3 regions of the Synechococcus sp. H55.7 genome follow, and region 1 is predicted to be linked to each of the others. Evidence: predicted binding sites of a transcription regulator. Region 1 holds the regulator's gene; each other region holds the start of a gene.
What was found. Region 1 encodes NtcA, which controls nitrogen genes in cyanobacteria. Its sites were predicted from a motif close to GTANCNNNNGNTAC; they were not measured.
Positions count from the first base shown of each region.

Region 1 (6,719 bases):
CTCACAAGACGGCACCGTGGCCCTCTCAGGCATTGCCATCAGCCGCGACGGGCGCTACCTGGCCTATGGCCTCTCCCGCTCCGGCTCCGACTGGCAGGAGTGGAAGGTGCGGGACATTGCAACAGGAGAAGACCTGCCGGATCACCTGCGCTGGATTAAGTTCTCTGGGGCCAGCTGGACACGGGATGGGCAGGGATTTTTCTACAGCCGCTACGACGAGCCGCCCCCCGGCAGCGAGTACGAAAGCGCCAACTACTTCCAAAAGCTCTACTACCACCGCCTCGGCACCCCCCAGTCGGAAGATGTCTTGATCTATCACCGCCCCGACCAAAAAGAGTGGGGCTTTGCTGGCGGGGTTACCGAAGATGGCAACTACCTGATCATCTCCGTCTGGCGGGGCACGGATCCCAAAAACCTCCTCTTCTACAAAGACCTACGGGATCCCAACTCGCCGGTGGTGGAGCTCATTTGCGAGTTCCAGGCCGAGTACAGCTTTGTCGGCAACGACGGCTCCCGCTTTTGGCTGCTGACGGACTTCCAGGCTCCGCGGCGGCGACTGGTGGCCCTTGACCTGGACAGCCCAGGGCAACTGCAAGAGGTGATCCCTGAGGCTGAGGAGACCCTGCAAGGGGTTAGCCTAATCCACAATCAATTTGTTGCCTTCTACCTCAAAGACGCCCACACCCAGATCAAGACCTTTGCTTTAGACGGCACCTACCAGGGGGAGCTCCCTCTGCCGGGGCTGGGATCCGCCAGCGGCTTTGGCGGCAAGCGCTACGACACTGAGACCTTCTACACCTTCACCAGCTTCACCACCCCGCCCACCATCTACCGCTACGACTTCACCACTGGCAGCAGCACCCTCTTTCGCCAACCGCAGGTGGATTTCGATCCCCACGCCTATGAGGTGCAGCAGGTGTTCTACGCCAGCAAAGACGGCACCCGCATTCCCATGTTCCTTGTCCACCGCCGTGGCCTAGCGCGGACAGGGGATCACCCCACCTTGCTGTACGGCTACGGCGGCTTCGGCATCTCTCTGACCCCCAGCTTCTCGGTGGGCCTGGTGGCCTGGCTGGAGATGGGAGGGGTCTACGCCCAGCCCAATTTGCGCGGCGGCGGCGAATATGGGGAAGCCTGGCACCAGGCGGGCACCAAGCTCAACAAGCAAAAGGTCTTCGACGACTTCATCGCCGCGGCTGAGTGGCTAATCGCCCATGGCTACACCAATCCTTCCAAGTTGGCCATCGCCGGCGGCAGCAACGGCGGCCTCTTGGTGGGGGCCTGCCTGACCCAAAGGCCGGAGCTGTTTGCCGCGGCCCTGCCCGCTGTGGGGGTGTTCGACATGCTGCGCTTTCATAAGTTCACCATCGGCTGGGCCTGGGTCTCGGAGTACGGATCCCCGGAAGACCCGGAGGAATTCAAGGCCCTCTACGCCTATTCCCCCCTGCACAACCTCAAGCCCGGCACCGCCTATCCCGCCACCCTGATCACCACAGCAGATCACGACGACCGGGTGGTGCCGGCCCACAGCTTCAAGTTTGCTGCTGCCCTGCAGGCGGCACAGGGGGGATCCCAGCCCATCCTCATTCGCATCGACACCAAAGCCGGCCACGGGGCCGGCAAGCCCACCACCAAGCTCATTGAAGAGACCGCCGACCGCTGGGCCTTTTTGGTGCAGGTGCTGGGGAGGGATGGAACGGGAGTTAGCGAGCTTTAGGGCCCAGGCCCACCCGGCCGGCATAGACTGCCGCTTCCCCCAGCTCGTCTTCGATGCGCAACAGTTGGTTGTATTTGGCAATGCGCTCGCTGCGGCAGAGGGATCCGGTTTTGATCTGGCCGGCGCGGGTGGCCACCGCCAGGTCGGCGATGGTGGTGTCTTCTGTCTCACCGGAGCGGTGGCTGATCACAGAGCGAAAACCTGCCTGGCTAGCCAGGTGCATGGCCGAGACCGTCTCCGTCAGCGTGCCAATCTGGTTGAGCTTGATCAAGATGGCGTTGGCGGCGCCGCTGTCGATGCCTTTCTGCAGCCGGGCTGGGTTGGTGACGAACAGGTCGTCCCCTACCAGTTGCACCCGCGATCCCAGTTGAGTGGTGAGGGCCTGCCAGCCGGCCCAGTCTTCCTCCGCCAGTCCATCTTCAACGGAAAGGATGGGATAGTTGGCCAGCAGTTGCTCGTAGTAATTGACCATTTGCTCGGCGCTACGGGCTTGGCCCTCGAAGTGGTACTGCCCATCCTGCAGCAGCTCGTTGGCGGCCACGTCCAGGGCCAAGGCGATATCTTCCCCCGGCCTGTAGCCTGCCTGTTCGATGGCCGTCAGCAACAGATCCAAAGCTGCCGCATTGGAGGGGAGATCGGGGGCAAATCCGCCTTCGTCCCCCACCCCGGTGGACAGCCCCTTCTGCTGTAGCACCGTCTTCAGCACCGCAAACACCTCGGCCCCGTAGCGCAGCGCCTCGCGAAAGCTGGCCGCACCAATGGGCACCAGCATAAACTCCTGGATGTCCACGTTGTTGTCGGCGTGGGCACCGCCGTTGAGCACGTTCATCAACGGCACCGGCAGCAAGTTGGCAAAAGGCCCGCCCAGATATTTGTAAAGAGGCAGGCCCACCGCTTCCGCCGCCGCTTTGGCCGTCGCCAGAGAAACTGCCAAAATGGCGTTGGCCCCCAGGCGGGACTTGTTGGGGGTGCCGTCCAGGTCGATCAGCAACTGGTCGATGCGGGCTTGGTTGAGGGCATCTTCTCCCCGCAGCTCCGACTGGATGGGGCCAAGAATGTTTTCCACCGCCCTCAGCACGCCCTTACCTCCATAGCGCTTGGGATCCCCGTCCCGCAGCTCGTGGGCCTCAAAGGTACCGGTCGAAGCGCCGCTGGGCACCTGCGCCAAGCCCGTTGCTCCGTTGGCCAGGCCCACCAGGGCTTCTAGGGTGGGGCGTCCTCGCGAGTCGAGGATCTCATGGGCGGTAATCCACTCGATGGCCGTTTCCACAGTTACACCTCAGCAATTGGCTAGACAGCTCTGGCCAAAGCCAGATCCCCCCACAGGCTAATAGATCCTTGACCGGGATCCCGTCAGCTTCCAGAAAACTTTAAGAGAGAGAACCCAAAGATTCTGCGGAGCTGCAGGGGTGAGTTGAGCATTGGCTGGTTTGGGGGGCAGAGTTTAGGCCCCATCCCCTCTAGACAAAGCGGTGGCTCAGCCGCATCGGGTCGTGTACAGTGATCTTCTTCTTGTAAATGGAAATGTACTTCTTCTTGCGCAGCTCTCCCAACAGACGGGTGATGGTGACGCGGGTCGAGCCAATGGCTTCGGCAATGGCCTGGTGAGACAGCTTGAGATCAATGGTGACCCCATCCGGGCCAGGCACCCCGAAATCGCGGCAGAGGATCAGCAAAAAGCTAACCAGACGGGATCCCATATCGCGGTGAGCCAGCGTCTCGATCATCATCTCCGTTTGCAAAATGCGGGAAGACAAGCTCTTGAGCAGCAACATGGCCAGTTCGGCGTTCTCCCGCAGGGATTTTTCCACCTGCTCAATCGGCAGAGAGAGCAACTCAGCAGGCGTAAAGGCCACCGCGTGATAGAAGCGGTCGGAGCGCTGCCCCGTGATGAAGGAGAGCACCCCGAAGATGCTGTTTTCCCGCAGAAGAGCAACGGTAATTTCTTCCCCCATTTCGTAGACCCGCGAGAGCTTGACAGCTCCTTTCACCAAAAAGTAAACCCGCTCCGCCGGATCCCCAGGGAAAAAGATGGTCTTACCACGTTCAAACGTTTCGATAACCGGAGGATGGTGAGGGCCTCCCAGTTGCTTGAAGGCTGTGATCAGAGATTTTTCTGCGACGGCCACCACCATACTCATCAACCTTTTGAGGTCAGTTTATACCTAAGATCAATCCATGTAAGATCAATTTAGAAGCATTGGGCCGAGTTGCAACCCTATCGACTCCAGAATCGGCAACAATAGCCGGGTTTACCCTAAGGTAGAGGGTTCTGCCTAGGCATCTTTGTAGCACGGGCTACGTTTTTAGGTCTCGTTTCTGTTCCACAAAGGGATCCCAAGCCAAGGGTAGGATAAGGGCTATTGTCACTGGGGCCTTGCCAGCTCTGGGTGGTAGGAAGCAAGTGGTGGACTGGAAAATCCTATGGGGATCCCGGAGGCTGTTGTTGCTGCACCTTCTCAACTGAGCCGCCAGCATTTCACAGTGCGGATGCCGGAGCCGGCCAAGCATCTGCTGGAGGTGGAACTACAGATCCAAGAGGTGGATCCAGAAGTGCCTCTGCGACTGCGGCTGCCGGTGTGGACGCCGGGATCCTACCTGGTGCGGGAATATGCCCGCCATGTGCAAGAGTTTCAGGCGGCAACGGAGCAAGGGATCCCTTTGGCCTGGCGGAAGGTAGATAAGAACACTTGGGAGATCGAGCCGCCGGGCTGTTCGGCTGTGAAGGTTCGCTATCGGGTCTATGCCTATGAGCTGACGGTGCGCACCAACCATTTGGATCTCACCCACGCCTACTTCAACGGGGCGGCGCTCTTTTTCTATGTGCCCGGTCGCGAGCGGGAACCCTACACCTTGACGGTGATCCCTCCCAAGCCTGATTGGCGCATCGCCACCAGTTTGCGACCTTTGATTTCTTCTTCTGAGGATCCTGCTTCCGGCCAGTCTTTTGTGGCAGCAGACTACGACGAGCTGGTGGATAGTCCGGTGGAGGTGGGCCTGCACCAGTTGCGGTCGTTTGCAGTGGAAGGGATCCCGCATTACTTCGTGGTCTGGGGAGCAGGCACCCTGGATTTGGAGCAAGCGGTGGCCGATGCCGAGAAAATTGTCCGGGCCACTGCGGCGTTTTTTGGCGGGCTGCCCTACGACCGCTACTGGTTTATTGTGCATTTGTCGCCAGGGGGATTTGGCGGCCTAGAGCACAAGTACAGCACCACCCTCAACTATTCTGGCCTGGAGCTGCGTCGGCCCCAGTCCTATCGCCGCTTTTTGGCTCTGCTGGCCCACGAGCTTTTCCATGCTTGGAACGTCAAGCGGCTGCGCCCTCTGGCTTTGGAGAAAATTGACTACAACCAAGAAAATTACGTGGACTGCCTCTGGTTTTGCGAGGGGGCAACCAGCTACTACGAAAATGTCATCTTGCTGCGGGCAGGGATCCTCAGCGCCAAAGATTTTTTGCAGATCCTGGCCGAGCAAATTGGCCGGCTGCAGCGTACTCCGGGTCGGGCCGTGCAATCGCTGCGGGAATCCAGTTTCGACACCTGGATCAAACTCTACCGTCCCCACGAAAATAGCCTCAACAGCCAGGTTTCCTATTACCTCAAGGGCGCTTTGGTCTGCTGGCTGCTGGATCTGCACATTCGCCACCTTTCGGGGGGCCAGGGATCCCTGGACACGGCCATGCAGGATTTGTGGCAGCGCTTTGGCCGGTTTGAGAAAGGCTACACCCACCAAGACTTGCGGGAAGCCTTTGAGCGGGCAGCCGGCGCCGATCTTGGCCGCTTTTTCGCCGCCTATGTGGAAGGTACGGAAGAGCTGGACTACAACGCTCACCTACACCCTTTTGGCCTCACCCTCAAGGCCCACTTCAGCCGCCCTGACCCTTCCCCCTATCTGGGCCTGAACTTCAACGGCGAAGGCAACCGCATCAGCACAGTGGAGATGGGATCCCCGGCCCAAAAAGCAGGCATCTGGGCCGGCGACGAGCTGGTGGCCTTGGATGGCTTCCGGGTAAGCGCTGCCAACTTGCCAGAACGCTTGGCGGCCTACCAGCCCCACCAGGTCATCTGCCTGAGCGTCTTCCAAGGCGATCAGTTGAAACACTTCTGGATCCCCTTGGATCCACCCCGCCCGGATGTTTACACCCTCGAAGCGTTGCCGCAACTCACTCCCACCCAGAAAGCGCTCCAGCAGGGCTGGCTGGGATCCCTGCTCGGCTCTTCGGGACAAGATACGCCTCTTCTTGAAAATTCGCTCACCTCGCCTGAGAATCTTGAAACAAGCGAGTAACCTAGTTAACTTAAACGAGAAGTAACAACAGGGGTCAGGAGCGAATCTAATGGACTTCGTTTTGGTTTTATTAATTGGGGTGGCTGTTGGTTTCTCATTGGGTGTTTACGTTGCTCGCCATTACAAGGTCAGTCCTAGACCGGAAATCTGGAAACAAGAGATCATTAGAGAGATATCTTCACACTTAAGGCAACACAGCCAAGAACTCAACAACGCCAACAAAACCTTAACCAAACTGGTCGAAGGATTGGCAGACGAGATTTCTCGGAAGTTACAGGCTACTCAAGCCGATCTCAAAGGGCTTAGATCTCGTCTTGTAGATAGTCACCAAGATTTGCTGCAAAGTTGGAGTAGAGATCTTCTGCAGGCTATATCTGTAAAGTTTTCCGAACATAATGAGCAGCTAAACGATCAGCGAGCCATCCTGGAAAACTTAGTGAAAGAAACTAAAGATATTTATCAGCGACTACAGATTGCTATCCAAAGTTTTCCCAGATTAGAGATATCTCAAACTACAGATCAGAGCTCTCAGAATGAGCAGGTTGCCAGTCATGAAACACCAGAGCCTAGGCTAACAGACGATGTACCGAGAGATAAAGAGGAGATCGCTGCCGCCGGTATATTAGAGGTCGACGTATCAAAGATAGAATCATTCTTAAGCTCAAAAAACATAAAAATCAAAAGCATAGATGTGAAAGAAAAAGAGGAAAAATTA
Region 1 covers NZ_JANSJD010000016.1:52,789-59,507, reverse strand. The annotation lists gene NW851_RS09255 (prolyl oligopeptidase family serine peptidase) at 1-1,717, shown strand, start outside; gene eno (phosphopyruvate hydratase) at 1,704-2,987, opposite strand; gene ntcA (global nitrogen regulator NtcA) at 3,178-3,852, opposite strand; gene NW851_RS09240 (M61 family metallopeptidase) at 4,142-6,004, shown strand; gene NW851_RS09235 (hypothetical protein) at 6,054-6,719, shown strand, end outside.

Region 2 (6,719 bases), on a different contig from region 1:
AGGCTGCCGGGATCCGCTACACCACCGACTGGGTGAACGACGATCAACCCTATTGGTTCCCGACTGCCGCCGGCCCCCTCTTGGGGATCCCCTATACGCTAGAGGCCAATGACATCAGCCTCTGTCTCAGCGCCCGCCTGCCGGCAGAAACCTTTGCCCAAGCGCTCATCGACCAGTTCGACCGCCTCTGGCAGGATGGGGAACGCTCCCCCCGCATCATGGCCATTGGCCTGCACCCCTTCATCGTCGGGCAGCCTCTGCGCATGGGATCCTTGAAAAAAGCGCTGCAGCACATCCAATCCCGTCCCCACACTTGGCTCACCACCGGCGATGGCCTCTACAACTGGTATGCCCAAGCCTGCCCTGCACCTGAGATGGCCTGACGGGATCCCGGCACCTTTGCAACTTGGTTGGGACTTTGTCTCCTCTGGAGCTGTCCATCGGGCTGCAAAAGTGACACGATAGGCGGTGAAACCACTCAGGGCAAAAAGGCTTAGCCATGCGCATGGGCAGACTCAGCGGGATCCTCTTGCACCCCACCTCGCTACCGGGATCCTTTGGCATTGGCGATCTGGGGCCGGCTGCTTACCGGTTTGTGGATTTTCTGGTGGAGAGCGGCCAGCGCCTCTGGCAGGTGCTGCCTCTGGGGCCCACCGGCTGGGGCAACTCCCCCTACATGAGCTTTTCTGCCATTGCCGGCAACCCGCTGCTGATTAGCCCAGAGCTGCTGGTCAAAGCCGGTTGGCTGGAACCCAGCGGCTGGCAGGATCTGCTCCAATGGCCGGCCATCCAGGCGGGGAATGCCGAGCAGGTGGACTACGAAGCCGTGATCCCCTTCAAGCTGGGCCTGCTGCGCCGCGCCTGGGCCACTTTCAAAGACAAGGCCACCGCCGCCGACTGGGAAGCCTTTCAAGCCTACTGTGCTGCCGAGGCCGACTGGCTGCCGGACTACGCTCTATTCATGGCCCTCAAAGAGGTGTATGGTGACCAGGAGTGGACCCAATGGGATCCGGCCCTGGCACAACGGGATCCCCTGGCCTTGCAAGAGGCCCGCGACCGCCATGCCGATGCCATTACCCAACAGATGTTTTGGCAATACCTATTTGCCCAACAGTGGGGATCCCTGCGGGAGTATGCCCATCGGCATCAGGTGCGGCTGATCGGCGACTTGCCCATCTATGTCGCCCCCAACAGTGCCGATGTGTGGGCCAACCGCGAGCTGTTTCACCTGGATGAGCAGGGACGGCCCCTGCAGGTAGCCGGCGTGCCCCCCGACTATTTCAGCCCCACTGGGCAGCGCTGGGGTAACCCTCTCTACAACTGGGAGGTGCTCAAGGCTCGCGGCTACGACTGGTGGATCCGGCGCATCCAGGCCATTCTCAAGCAGGTGGATTGCGTCCGCATCGACCACTTCCGCGGCTTCGAGAGCTACTGGGCCATCCCTGGCGAGGCGGAAACAGCAGTAGAAGGCGAGTGGCAGAAAGGGCCGGGGGCCGACTTCTTTCAGGCGTTGGCCGACCGGCTGGGGGAAATTCCGGTGATTGCCGAAGACCTGGGGGACATCACACCGGAAGTGTTGCAACTGCGGGATCAATTTGGCTTGCCCGGCATGAAAGTGCTGCTCTTTGCCTTTGGCTCGGGGCCCGATAACCCCTATTTGCCCCATAGCTATGAGCGCAACTTCGTCGTCTATACCGGCACCCACGACAACAACACCGTGGTGGGCTGGTTTCATGACCCAGAACGCCCGGAGTGGGAAAAACAAAATCTGTTGCGCTACCTGGGCTGCCAGGGATCTGACGGCATCCACTGGGATCTGATTCGCCTGGCCCTGGCTTCCGTGGCCGACCTGGCCATCATTCCCCTGCAAGATGTGATGGGCCTGGGGGCAGAGGCGCGCATGAACTTCCCCGGCAGGGCCGAGAACAACTGGGCCTGGCGCTACCGCGAGGAGATGCTGCGGCCGGAGCTGGCCCAGCGGCTGGCGGAGCTGAGCGTCACCTACGGGCGCATCTCCCCGCAAGACTTGGAGCAGCGGCGGGCAGCTTTGGCCCAAGAGCGGGCAACAGGGTCTTCTCAAACTACCCCCAACTTTTCCTGAGCTGCTGAAAAATCCTGGGTATCTCCCATCAGCAGTTCCAGACGCTCTTCAGTGGCCTCTTTGGGCGCGAGTTCGCCCACAAGGCGGCCCTTACGAATCACCAATAAATGAAATAAAGCGCTGATTCATCATGTTGCTTCCCAGCCGAATAGAGCGGGGCTGTGGCTCCTGATAGCTGCTATTGTCTGCAGGGCTCCTTCATCTGGTCTGACCAGCCCACAAACGACTAATGATGCAACATCCAGGGTCGCCCACAAGATTGGAGTCGATACCTTCGGGAGTTTGAGTCAGAGTTTGAGTGCTGTTCCCGCCTGATCAACTTAGGTTCTCTTTCACCCTTTGGAGCTGGCAAGGAACTAGAAAGTTGAATCATGGGAACCGAAATAAGACGCTTACCCTCTTGCTTACAAGTGGGGCAGTACGCTGGATCCCGGTATTGAGACAGAGGTCGCCATAACTCAAACTCACCACAGCTTTGACACTTAAACTCATACAGGGGCATCTTCTTACTCCAACACTTGAGAAAGATATCAAGATGGCTCGAAACATCTAAGAACAGCTAAGGATTTACCTGGGTAGGATATCTATCTCGAAGATTTGTGTAGGAACGGCCACCGTACAGCAAGCATTAGGAATATCGACGATCCCGCTCACCCTGCCCTCCACGGGTGCAGAACTGAGCAGGAGATAAGCTTGTTCTCCCGTAAAGCCAAACTTTTTCAGATATTCGATGGCATTTAAGCAGGCACGTCGGTAAGCAATGTGAACATCCATATAATGTTGCTTACCTGTAAACTCGTCCACAGAAATGCCCTCAAAGACAAGATATTCTGAGTAACGCGGCTCTACAGGGCCAGGCTTAAAGATGGGATTAACCAATCCGTACTTCTCAACGCCACCCTTAATTAGATCAACATGGAGATCGATATAGCCTGACATTTCAATGGCGCCACAAAAAGAGATCTCTCCGTCCCCTTGTGAGAAGTGAATATCTCCCATCGACAGCTTGGCACCCTCCACGTAAACCGGAAAGTAGATCCGTGTTCCCTTAGACAAGTTTTTGATATCGCAGTTACCGCCGTGCTCCCGTGGGGGCACCGTCCGGGCCGCTTCGGCAGCAACCCGCTCATACTCTGACTTGGGCAGGGTTCCCAAAATCGCGTTCTTGGGATTGGGCAAGGCGGCCAGCACAGGCTGATTACCAGATAGGCCCGCGCCGTAAGTGCGCAAATCAGGAGCCGAAGCAACCAGCTCAGCCTCCCGCTTGTTCCAAGTTGCCAGCAACTTGTGGGATGGAGCGCAGCCGATGAGGCCAGGGTGGATAATGCCGGCAAAGCGCACATGAGGAATGTGTCTGGAAGTGGTGTAAATACCCTGAAAATCCCAGATGGCCTTGGCCGCATTGGGAAAATGATCGGTGAGGAATCCTCCGCCATTTTCTTTGGCAAAAATACCTGTAAACCCCCACTCGTCTCCCGGCAGTGGCCCAATGTCCAGCAGATCGACGATCAGGATATCTCCAGGCTGGGCGCCGTTAACCCAAATAGGCCCACTTAAAACATGAACAACACTTAGGTCAACCTGCTCAATGTCGGAAGGATCATCGTTGTTCTTAATTTGTCCATCCGTCCAGTCTTTACACTCAATTCGGAAGACTTCGCCGGGGTTCACAGAAACCACCGCAGGGATGTCAGGATGCCAGCGGTTGTGACCTGGCAGATCCTGTTGATCCATCGGCTTGGTCAGGTCAACTTTAAACAGCGTTTTGGGCATCGGATCTATCCTTGAGCCGTCGCTCTGGAGTCAGGCTGCAGATGCCTAAAAGTGTATCTCCGATGAAGGAAGCAATACTGTAGTAAGGGCTACAGTTGATAGTGCTGTTGTCTACAATCGTATGGGCAGGAGAACGGCTTAGATCGACAGGCTGTTTCACCTCGGTTCAAAGTAACTATAGTCATTGCAAACGGTTATGAAACAGCTTGCTGGTTGATCTCTAGCTCCCCTCTCCCCTTGCGGGAGAGGGGTCGGGGGTACCAACACCCCCTGCCGGCAAAGGCGAACGCGTCAGCGGCGCGGAGCGCTTGGGACGGCAGCGAAGAGTCTTAACCTTGTTTGAAACGACTATGGACATTTCAACCAGATTCAAACGAGAAGCTGCTGCTGGAACAGGTAGCCTAACCGCCGCTAGTCCAGCGCTCGCGCCTGGGCCAGGAACTCCGCCACCGTCAGGGATCCCAGGTCTTGGCCGTGGCGCTGGCGCACGCTCACTGTGCCGGTTGCCTGTTCTTGTTCTCCCACAATGAGCATGAAGGGGATCCTGGCCTTCTCGGCGTTGCGGATCTTTTTGGGCAGGCGGTCGCTGTCGGCATCGATGTGGACGCGGATCCCCTGTTCCCGCAGGTGATCCCGCACCTGGGTGGCATAGCCCAGGTATTGGTCGGAAACGGGCAAAATGCGCACCTGTTCCGGTGCCAGCCAGAAAGGAAAATCCCCGGCATATTCCTCGATGAGGATCCCAATGAGCCGCTCCAGCGAGCCAAAGGGAGCGCGGTGGATCATCACCGGCCGCTGCCGGGATCCGTCTTCGGCTACATAGTACAAATCAAAGCGCTGCGGGTTTTGATAATCCACCTGCACCGTGCCCAACTGCCACTCCCGATCCAGCGCGTCGCGGAAAATAAAGTCCAGCTTTGGCCCGTAGAAAGCCGCCTCCCCAATCCCTTCAAAATGCGGCATTGATAGCTTCTCCACCGCTCGCCGAATGGCATTTTCGGCCATGTCCCACTCTTCCGGGGATCCCAGATATTTATCGGACTTGGGATCGCGGAAACTGAGGCGGGCGCGAAAATCCTTGAGTCTGAGCTTCTCGAAAACAACCAGAATGAGATCGACAACCTTGAGAAACTCTTCTTCCAACTGATCGGTGCGGACAAACAAATGGGCGTCGTCCACTGTGAAGCCGCGAACGCGGGTCAAGCCTCCCAATTCCCCCGATTGTTCGTAGCGATAGACGGTGCCGAATTCGGCATAGCGCAGCGGCAAATCGCGGTAGGAGCGCAGCTCCGATTTATAGATTTGGATGTGAAAAGGGCAGTTCATCGGCTTCATGACAAAGCCCTGCTCTGCCGCCCGCGCCTGCTCATTCTCCGCCATCATAGGGAACATGTCTTCTCGATACTTTTGCCAGTGGCCGGAGATCTTGAACAGATCCACGCGGGCGATGTGGGGCGTCACCACCGGCAGATAGCCCCGCTTGAGCTGCTCCTGCTTGAGAAAATCCTCCAGCACCCAGCGCAGGGTAGTTCCTTTGGGGGTCCAAAGGGGCAGGCCCGGCCCCACCTCGTCGGAAAAGATGAAAAGGCCCAGCTCCTTGCCCAGCTTGCGGTGATCCCGCCGTTTGGCCTCTTCCAGCCGCCGCTTGTATTCCTTCAGCTCCTCTGGCGTCTCCCAGGCGGTGCCGTAGATGCGTTGAAGCTGGGGCTTGGTCTCATCCCCGCGCCAATAGGCGCCGGCCACGCTGAGCAGGTCAAAAGCTTTGGGGTTGATCTCCTTAGTGTTTTCCACGTGGGGGCCGGCACAGAGATCCCACCACTCGTCCCCCAGATGATAAATGGTGATCGGCTCGCCTTCGGGGATGCTGTCCAGGATCTCCAACTTGTAAGGCTCGCCGAGGGCTTCAATGCGGCGCCTGGCTTCTTCCCGGCTCACCTCCTCGCGGATCACCGGCAATCCTTTCTTGATGATCGCCTGCATCTCTTTTTTGATGCGCTCCAGATCTTCCGGGGTGAAGGGCTGGGGATGGTCAAAGTCGTAGTAGAAGCCGTAGTCGGTCGTCGGGCCGATGGTGACCTGGGCCTTGGGAAACAGCTTTTGCACCGCCATCGCCAAAACGTGGGAAGTGGTGTGGCGGATGCGCTCCAGCTTGGGAGATTCGTGGGTACGCAGCAGCTTGAGAGGGCTGTTGGCCTGCTGAGGCGACGCGGCTGGTTGAGACATCGGAACCCGCTTAACGACAAAAAAACGACTATCCGTGTCCCTATCTTAGGCTGAGCCCAGGGCAGACGGGATCCCAGGCAGGGGGAATTGCCCCCTCGAACCTCAACCCACAACCCGGCCAGGAAAAAGGGGGGAAAGCACACAGTATTCTAGAAGTGTGGCAACCCCTTCGATTCATGGTCTCTTCGCTCGCCAACCTTGCCGAACGCTCTGCCGCCGCCTCTGAAGCGAAACCGGTCTCCTCTTCTGAATCTGGAGTTGCTCCGGTTATCGCCGCCATCGATGTGGGCAGCAACTCCCTGCACATGGTGGTGGTGCGCATCAACCCCCACATCCCCAGCTTCACCATCATCTCCCGCGAAAAAGCCACCGTCCGCCTGGGAGAGTTTTGCAGCCAAACGGGCGCCCTGACGCCTGCCGCCATGGAACGGGCGCGGGTGGCTCTGGAGCGGTTTTGCCGCCTTGCCGAAAGCTTTCAGGTGCAAGATATTGTTGCGGTGGCCACCAGTGCCGTGCGCGAAGCCCCCAATGGGCCGGAGTTTTTGAAGCGGATCGAGCGGGAGCTGGGCCTGCGGATAGAGCTGATCTCAGGCCAGGAGGAAGCCCGCCGCATCTACCTGGG
Region 2 covers NZ_JANSJD010000002.1:1,609-8,327, reverse strand. The annotation lists gene NW851_RS00950 (polysaccharide deacetylase family protein) at 1-383, shown strand, start outside; gene malQ (4-alpha-glucanotransferase) at 500-2,101, shown strand; gene NW851_RS00940 (FmdB family zinc ribbon protein) at 2,328-2,603, opposite strand; gene fmdA (formamidase) at 2,669-3,874, opposite strand; gene thrS (threonine--tRNA ligase) at 4,286-6,097, opposite strand; gene NW851_RS00925 (HD domain-containing protein) at 6,274-6,719, shown strand, end outside.
Region 2: the regulator NtcA is predicted to act here: its motif matches at 3,954-3,967, upstream of fmdA (formamidase).

Region 3 (6,719 bases), on a different contig from region 1:
AACTGGCCAGAGCCCGGGTAGCGGGCCAGGGCTAGCAGGAGATCCACCAGTTGCTCGCCAGTGGGGGTGCGGCCAAAGATGTGCAGTCCATCTCGGATCTGGGATTCCTTGAGCTCGCAGAGGTAGCCATCGAGGCGGCCCCAGTCTTCTTCCTTATCCAGGTTGAACTGCAAGTCGATGTGCTCTCGGCAGGCAAGCTCCTGGATCTGGGCGCGGATCAGCGGGCAGCGCCCAGGATCCATCTGCTGGGCCTCGTAGTACTCGTCCATCAGCCGCTCCAGTTCCGCCAAGGGCCCGTAGAGCTCGGCGCGGGTTAAGGGCGGGGTGAGGTGGTCGAGGATGACAGCCTGAGCCCGCCGCTTGGCCTGGGATCCCTCGCCAGGATCGTTGACGATGAAGGGGTAGAAGTGGGGCAGAGGCCCCAAGGCTATTTCTGGGTAGCAGGTGGCTGAAAGGGCGGATCCCTTGCCAGGCAGCCACTCTAGGTTGCCGTGCTTGCCCACATGCACCACCGCCTGCACGCCAAACGCTTGCCGCAGCCACAGGTAAAAGGCGAGGTACTCGTGGGGCGGCGCCAGATCCGGGGCATGGTAGTTCAAAGCAGGATCCTGGTCGTAGCCCCGCGGCGGCTGGAGGCCGACAAAAACATGCTCCAACTGCAGGCCGACAATGGGGATGTCGTGGGCGGGCGGATCCCCCCACTGCCGCACTAGATTGTCCTGGACGGCGGCGGGCAACTGGGCAAACCACTCCCGGTAGAGGGCAGCCGGCAGCACCTGCCGCGCCGGGCGTAGGGATCCCAGCGGATCATAGGTTTGGCCCTGGGTTAGCCAGCGGATGAGCTCATCTCCGCTCTGGGGCAGTGGACAGGCGCGGTAGTCGGCTTGCGCCAGGGCCTTGAGGATCTCGACGCAGCTTGCCGGTGTATCCAACCCTACCCCATTGGCCAGCCGTCCATCCCGGCTGGGGTAGTTGGCCAAAATCAAGGCTAGACGGCGCTGGTTGGCAGGAGTGCGCCGCAGCTTTACCCAGTTGGCCGCCAGCTCGGCCACAAACGCCACCCGATCCGGCACAGCCTCATAGGCCATGATCTCCGTCTGCAGGCGGGGATCCCACTGTTGAACCGTCTTGAACGAGATGGCGCGGCTGAGGATGCGGCCGTCCACCTCCGGCAGCACCACGTTCATGGCCAGATCCCGCGCCCCCAAGCCCCGAGTGGAGTTCTCCCAGCGCTCCCGCGACCCACTGCTCAAGACCACCTGCACAACCGGCACATCCAGCTCCTGCCAGAGGCGGACATCGGGCTGCTCGCTCTCCAGGCGGGCCAGGGAAAAGCTGGTGGTGTTCAACAAAAGTTCAATTTGGCCGCCGAAGTGCTCCCGGATGGCCTGCGGCAAGTCCGGTTCCTGCAGGCCATAGGTGTACAGACACAGCGGCTGCAACCCCCGCTCCTGCAGGGCGTTGGCCAGGGCATCTATTGGCTGCGTATTCCCCGCCAAAACATGGGCCCGGTAGAGCAGGATCCCTACCTTGGGGGCCTGGGGATCCCTGAGGGGGGATAGGGGGGGATGGTAGATCCCCAGCCGGGGCAGCACCTGCGGCTCTGGCACGGCGTACTCCTGTCCCAGAAACTCCCTGGCCAAGAATTTCAAGCAAGCCGCCACATTGGCTGCCCCTCCTTCCAGCCAGTACTGCCACACCCGGTCTGCCACTGTCAGGGGCACGGTGGAGTGGCTAACCAAATCCCAATCGGGGCGGTCATCCCCAGGGATCACAATCAGGGTGGCTCCCGCTGCTGCCGCTACCTCTTTGGCCACCTCCAGACCATAGCTCCAGTAGGCCCTTCCCCCCAACAGGCGCAGGAGCACCACCTGAGCTTGCCGCAACACCTTCTCGGCGTAGTCGTCGATGCTGAGAGGCTGTTGCAACTGCAAGAGGTTAGCCGCCCGCACCGCCGGGAAATCAGCCGGCACCAAGCGCATGGCTGCGCTCAAGGCTGTCAGATCCGTGTCGGCTGCCGACAGGACAACGATGGGCGCAGGATCCTGCTCCAGGAAAATGACCCCACCTTGGGAAGGATCCCATCCCCCCGGCAAAGCAGCTATCCGGTGCATAGAGCCAGCGCCAGGCGCCCCGCCATCTCCTTGAGACTACACAGAAGGATAGCTTGGTAGCCCCGCACTTGCGTGGGGAGCGGAAAAGCTCGTAATTGCCAAGGGTATACTTGCCGAAAAGGCGTACCGTTCCCAGGCCAGCAGCTAATCACGGTGAAAAAAACCGACTGGTGCAGGCGTCCGAGACGCGAGAGGACGCCGTCCTGCTGACGCGAGCAGGGCTTTTCCTGAGGGGACTGTCTAGAGGCGTCTTGACAGCGCCTGTTTGAACTACGTGAGAACCCTACGCCTTGAGGCGGTGGGGGTGTCAATCTAACGGCCGTACTTGAGCACAAAGACATCTTTCAGACCAGCATGGGGCTCTCCGGCGAGGGATCCCCAGGTTACACCTACCACCCCGAGGGTGCCCTCTTGGTCTAGCGCCATGGCCTGGATCCAGTCGAAGTCGGCGCTGCCGAACTGGTGGCGCCAGAGCTCGCCGCCGTTGGTATCGTAGAGGCGGACAAAGGCATCGCTGCGACTTGCAGGGATCCCCTGGGTGGATCCTGCCACCCAGACCCTTCCGAGCCTATCCACGGCAATGGCCAGAGGGCGCTCCCCTTGCGCGCCGTCCCATTGGCGGCTCCAGAGCTCGTTGCCGTAGGGATCATACTGCCGCACAAAGACACTGTACCCCTGGAGCAAGGCCTGGCCAGCAGGAGCCTCTTGGGTATAGCCCGCCACCCAAACATTTCCCTCCTCTCCCACAGCGATGGCAAGAGTGCCGTCGCCCCCTTTGTTGGAAAACTGGCGCAGCCAAACCTGGTTGCCGCTGGGATCATACTGGCCGACAAAGCCGCCAGCCCTTGTGCGGTCGCGGACGAATCCGGCTATCCAGAGATTTCCTGCCCCATCGGCGGCCAGGGCAGTGACCTGGGCCCCTAGCTCGCGGACCCAGAGCGGTTTGCCGTCAGCGTTGTATTGGCGCACAAAGCTCTTGCCTCCGCTATTCCCGGTTACCCAGACATTGCCCTTGCCATCCACGGCAATGGCAGTGACCTGGTCAGGCTCAGCACCGCCCAACTGCTGCGTCCAGAGCTCCCGACCCTGGGGATCGTGCTTACGCAGGAAGATGTCTTTTGCGCCGGCATTGCTGTAGCCAGGGAAAGCGCCGTAGGTCACTCCTGCCACCCAGGTGTTCCCTCTCCTGTCCACTGCCACCGCCACAACTTCGTCTAAAGCAGGGGTGCCCAACTGCCGTGTCCAGAGCTCTCGGCCCCAGGCATTGTACTTGCGCAAGAAACCATCGCCACCCCCTGCCGAGCTTTGGCCCAAAAAGCTTCCCTCCGTTACCCCCGCCACCCAAATATTTCCCTTTCCATCAATTGCGATGGCGCGAGCCTCGTCAGAGGAAGGGGTGCCAAACTGGCGCAGCCAAGGGCTGGGACTACAGCCAAAACCTAAACCGAAAAAAGCTAAGACACCCAGAACTGCTCTAGCCAGTGCCTGTCTCCTGCTCATAGGCCCTCTTTTGGGGGCACTGGGCAAAGCATAGCAAGGGCTCTCCCCTGGCTATCGCGAGGGATAAGCCCCCGCCTCTTCTCCAGCAGCAGCACAGGATCCCTAGGCAACCTGAGGCATTGCTTCAGGGCTGGCCAGGCGCGGCGAAAACTGCAGCGCTGCCTGCACAAAGGCCTGAAACAGGCGAAAATGCTCAGCCTCTTCAAAGGTGAACTCGGGGTGCCACTGCACGGCAATGGCCCAGGGATGGGTTTCGTGCTCGATGGCCTCGATGAGCTCGTCGGGAGAACAGGCAGCCAAACGCCAGCCCGCCGGCACCCCCCAAACAGCCTGGTGGTGCCAAGAGACTACGGAGATTGCGTCGACGCCGACAATTTGCTGCAGGCGGGTGGAGCGGATGAGGCTGACGCTGTGGCGAACGGGCTTGCGATCGGCGGGGTTGAAATGATCCAGCTCGTCGTACACGTCGGGCACATGGGGGATCAGCTTGCCGCCGCTGACCACGTTCAGCAACTGCATCCCTCGACAAATGCCCAAGACCGGGATCCCTTGCGCCAGCGCGGCTGCCGCCAAGGCCATCTCAAAGCGATCCCGCTCGGCGCTGACGTGACGCACCTGGGGATGTTGGGGATCCTCTCCGTAGGTGCTGGGGCAAAGGTCGCCGCCTCCTGTCAACACCAGCCCATCTACCGCAGCCAGCAGCGCTTGTGGCTCACTTTCGCCTGGGGGAAAAAGAACGGGGATCCCGCCAGCAGCGCGAAGGGCATCCACATAGCGGCCCGGCGCCACAAAATCTCCCTGGCCGTTGCGGCTGGGGGTAGTAACGCCGATGAGGGGCCGATTTACAAAAGAGGGTGTCCGGTTCATTCCTCTACACTACATTGACAACAAAGCTGAGAAAGTACCGCTCGCCACCATAAACCTTGACAACTCTGGCTGACTGGGGGCAACCGGTATACCCCCTGTCCTAACTTCCACCACGATAACCGTAAAAGTAGCCGGAAGCACACTAGGCAAATCCAGAGCCGCCCACAGTAAAACAGGGTAGGGTTCGAGGGATCCCGACGTGCGTTTTGATACTTATGACCCAGGTGAAGGTTTTTACGATGAGCTGTTTGTGGGGCGCGGTCGGCCTCGCCCTGAGGCGATCCCGCTGATTGAGCGCCTGCATTCGCTGGGAGAAGGAGAGCTGCAGCAGCGGCAAGCGGCGGCCCAGGCAGCCCTCTTTCAGATGGGGGTAACCTTCAACGTCTATGGCGACAGCCAGGGCACGGAGCGGATTTTCCCCTTCGACATCATTCCCCGCATCGTCTCAGCCTCTGAGTGGCAGCGGCTGGAGCAGGGCCTGAAGCAGCGCATCCATGCCCTGAACCTGTTTATCGACGACGTCTATCACGACCAGAAGATCCTCAAGGATGGGGTGATCCCTGCTGAGCTGGTCGAGACGGCCAAAGGATTCCTGCGGCCTTGTATTGGGCTCAACCCGCCGGGGAGAATTTGGTGCCACGTCACCGGCACCGACCTGGTGCGGGATCGGGACGGGACTTGGTACGTGCTGGAAGACAACCTGCGCTGCCCCTCGGGCATTTCCTATGTGCTGGAAAACCGGCGGGTGATGAAAAGCACCTTTCCCTCGCTGTTTAACACGATGGGGATCCGCCCGGTGGACGACTACCCCAGCCACTTGTTGGATACCCTCCTCAATCTGACGCCGCCGCACCTGGCCAACCCGACAGTGGTGGTGCTCACCCCCGGCATCTACAACTCCGCCTACTTCGAGCATTCTTTTCTGGCCCAGCAGATGGGGGTGGAGCTGGTGGAAGGACGGGATTTGGTGGTGGCCGATGGCTATTTGCAGATGCGCACCACCAAGGGCCTGCAACGGGTGGATGTAATCTACCGCCGCATCGACGATGACTTCATCGATCCGCTGGTCTTTCGCCCCGATTCCCTCTTGGGGGTACCCGGCCTGTTTGAGGTCTATCGCTCGGGTCGGCTGGCAATTGCCAATGCCTTGGGGACAGGAGTGGCAGACGATAAGGTCATCTACGCCTATGTGCCCCAGATGATCCGCTACTACCTGGGAGAAGAAGCGATTTTGCCCAATGTGCCCACCTACTTGTGTTGGGATCCCAAGGATCAAGCTTATGTGCTGGAGAACCTGGACAAGTTGGTGGTGAAGGCGGCCAATGAGTCGGGCGGCTACGGCATGCTGATGGGACCGCGGGCCACACCGGAGGAGCGGGCCGCTTTTGCCGAGAAAATCCGCGCCCAGCCCCGCAACTACATCGCCCAGCCCGTTGTGTGTCTTTCCCGCGTGCCCACCCTCGTGGATTGGGGAGAGGGGCTGAGGCTGGAGCCCTGCCATGTGGATCTGCGGCCCTACATCCTCTACGGCAAAGAGATCTACGTTCATCCCGGCGGCCTAACCCGCGTGGCCCTCAAAAAGGGATCCCTAGTGGTCAACTCCTCCCAAGGGGGCGGCAGCAAAGATACCTGGGTGCTCTGCGGGGATCCCCGCTGCTGAAGGGTAGGCTTAGGCCGGAGCAGCAGGGCCCGGCCATCTGGCGAAACGACGGGCGTGTTGCAGCGCCAAATCCACATAGTGCTCGGCGTGGCGGCGCAACTGCTCCACCTCTTGGTCTGTCAGGGTGCGGATGACCTTGGCCGGGATCCCGACTGCCAAAGAGCGGGGCGGCAGCGAGCGGGTGACCACCGCTCCAGCCCCGACCATGCTGCCCGCCCCGATGGTGACTCCGTTGAGGATGACGGCCCCAATCCCCACCAGGGATCCCGCCTCGATGTGGGCGCTGTGGATGACGGCCCGATGGCCGACGGTGACCTCCTCGCCGATGCAGGTCGGCTGCTCCGGATCCCCGTGCAGGATCGCCCCGTCTTGAATGTTGCTGCGGCGGCCAATCACAATCGGCGACAGATCCCCTCGCAAAATGGCCCCGTACCAGATGCTCACCCCTTCCGAGAGCTGCACATCACCAATCAGCGTGGCATTGGCGGCCACAAAGGCTGCCTGGTCGATCCCTCGCGGCTGCTGCTCCAACCCCACTCTCCAACCAGCAACAACTTCCATCAATCCTACCGCCAGTA
Region 3 covers NZ_JANSJD010000004.1:102,069-108,787, reverse strand. The annotation lists gene cobN (cobaltochelatase subunit CobN) at 1-2,114, opposite strand, end outside; gene NW851_RS03055 (SBBP repeat-containing protein) at 2,427-3,428, opposite strand; partial or broken gene NW851_RS03050 (SBBP repeat-containing protein) at 3,441-3,614, opposite strand; gene NW851_RS03045 (gamma-glutamyl-gamma-aminobutyrate hydrolase family protein) at 3,717-4,481, opposite strand; gene NW851_RS03040 (circularly permuted type 2 ATP-grasp protein) at 4,681-6,141, shown strand; gene NW851_RS03035 (gamma carbonic anhydrase family protein) at 6,151-6,702, opposite strand.
Region 3: the regulator NtcA is predicted to act here: its motif matches at 4,516-4,529, upstream of NW851_RS03040 (circularly permuted type 2 ATP-grasp protein).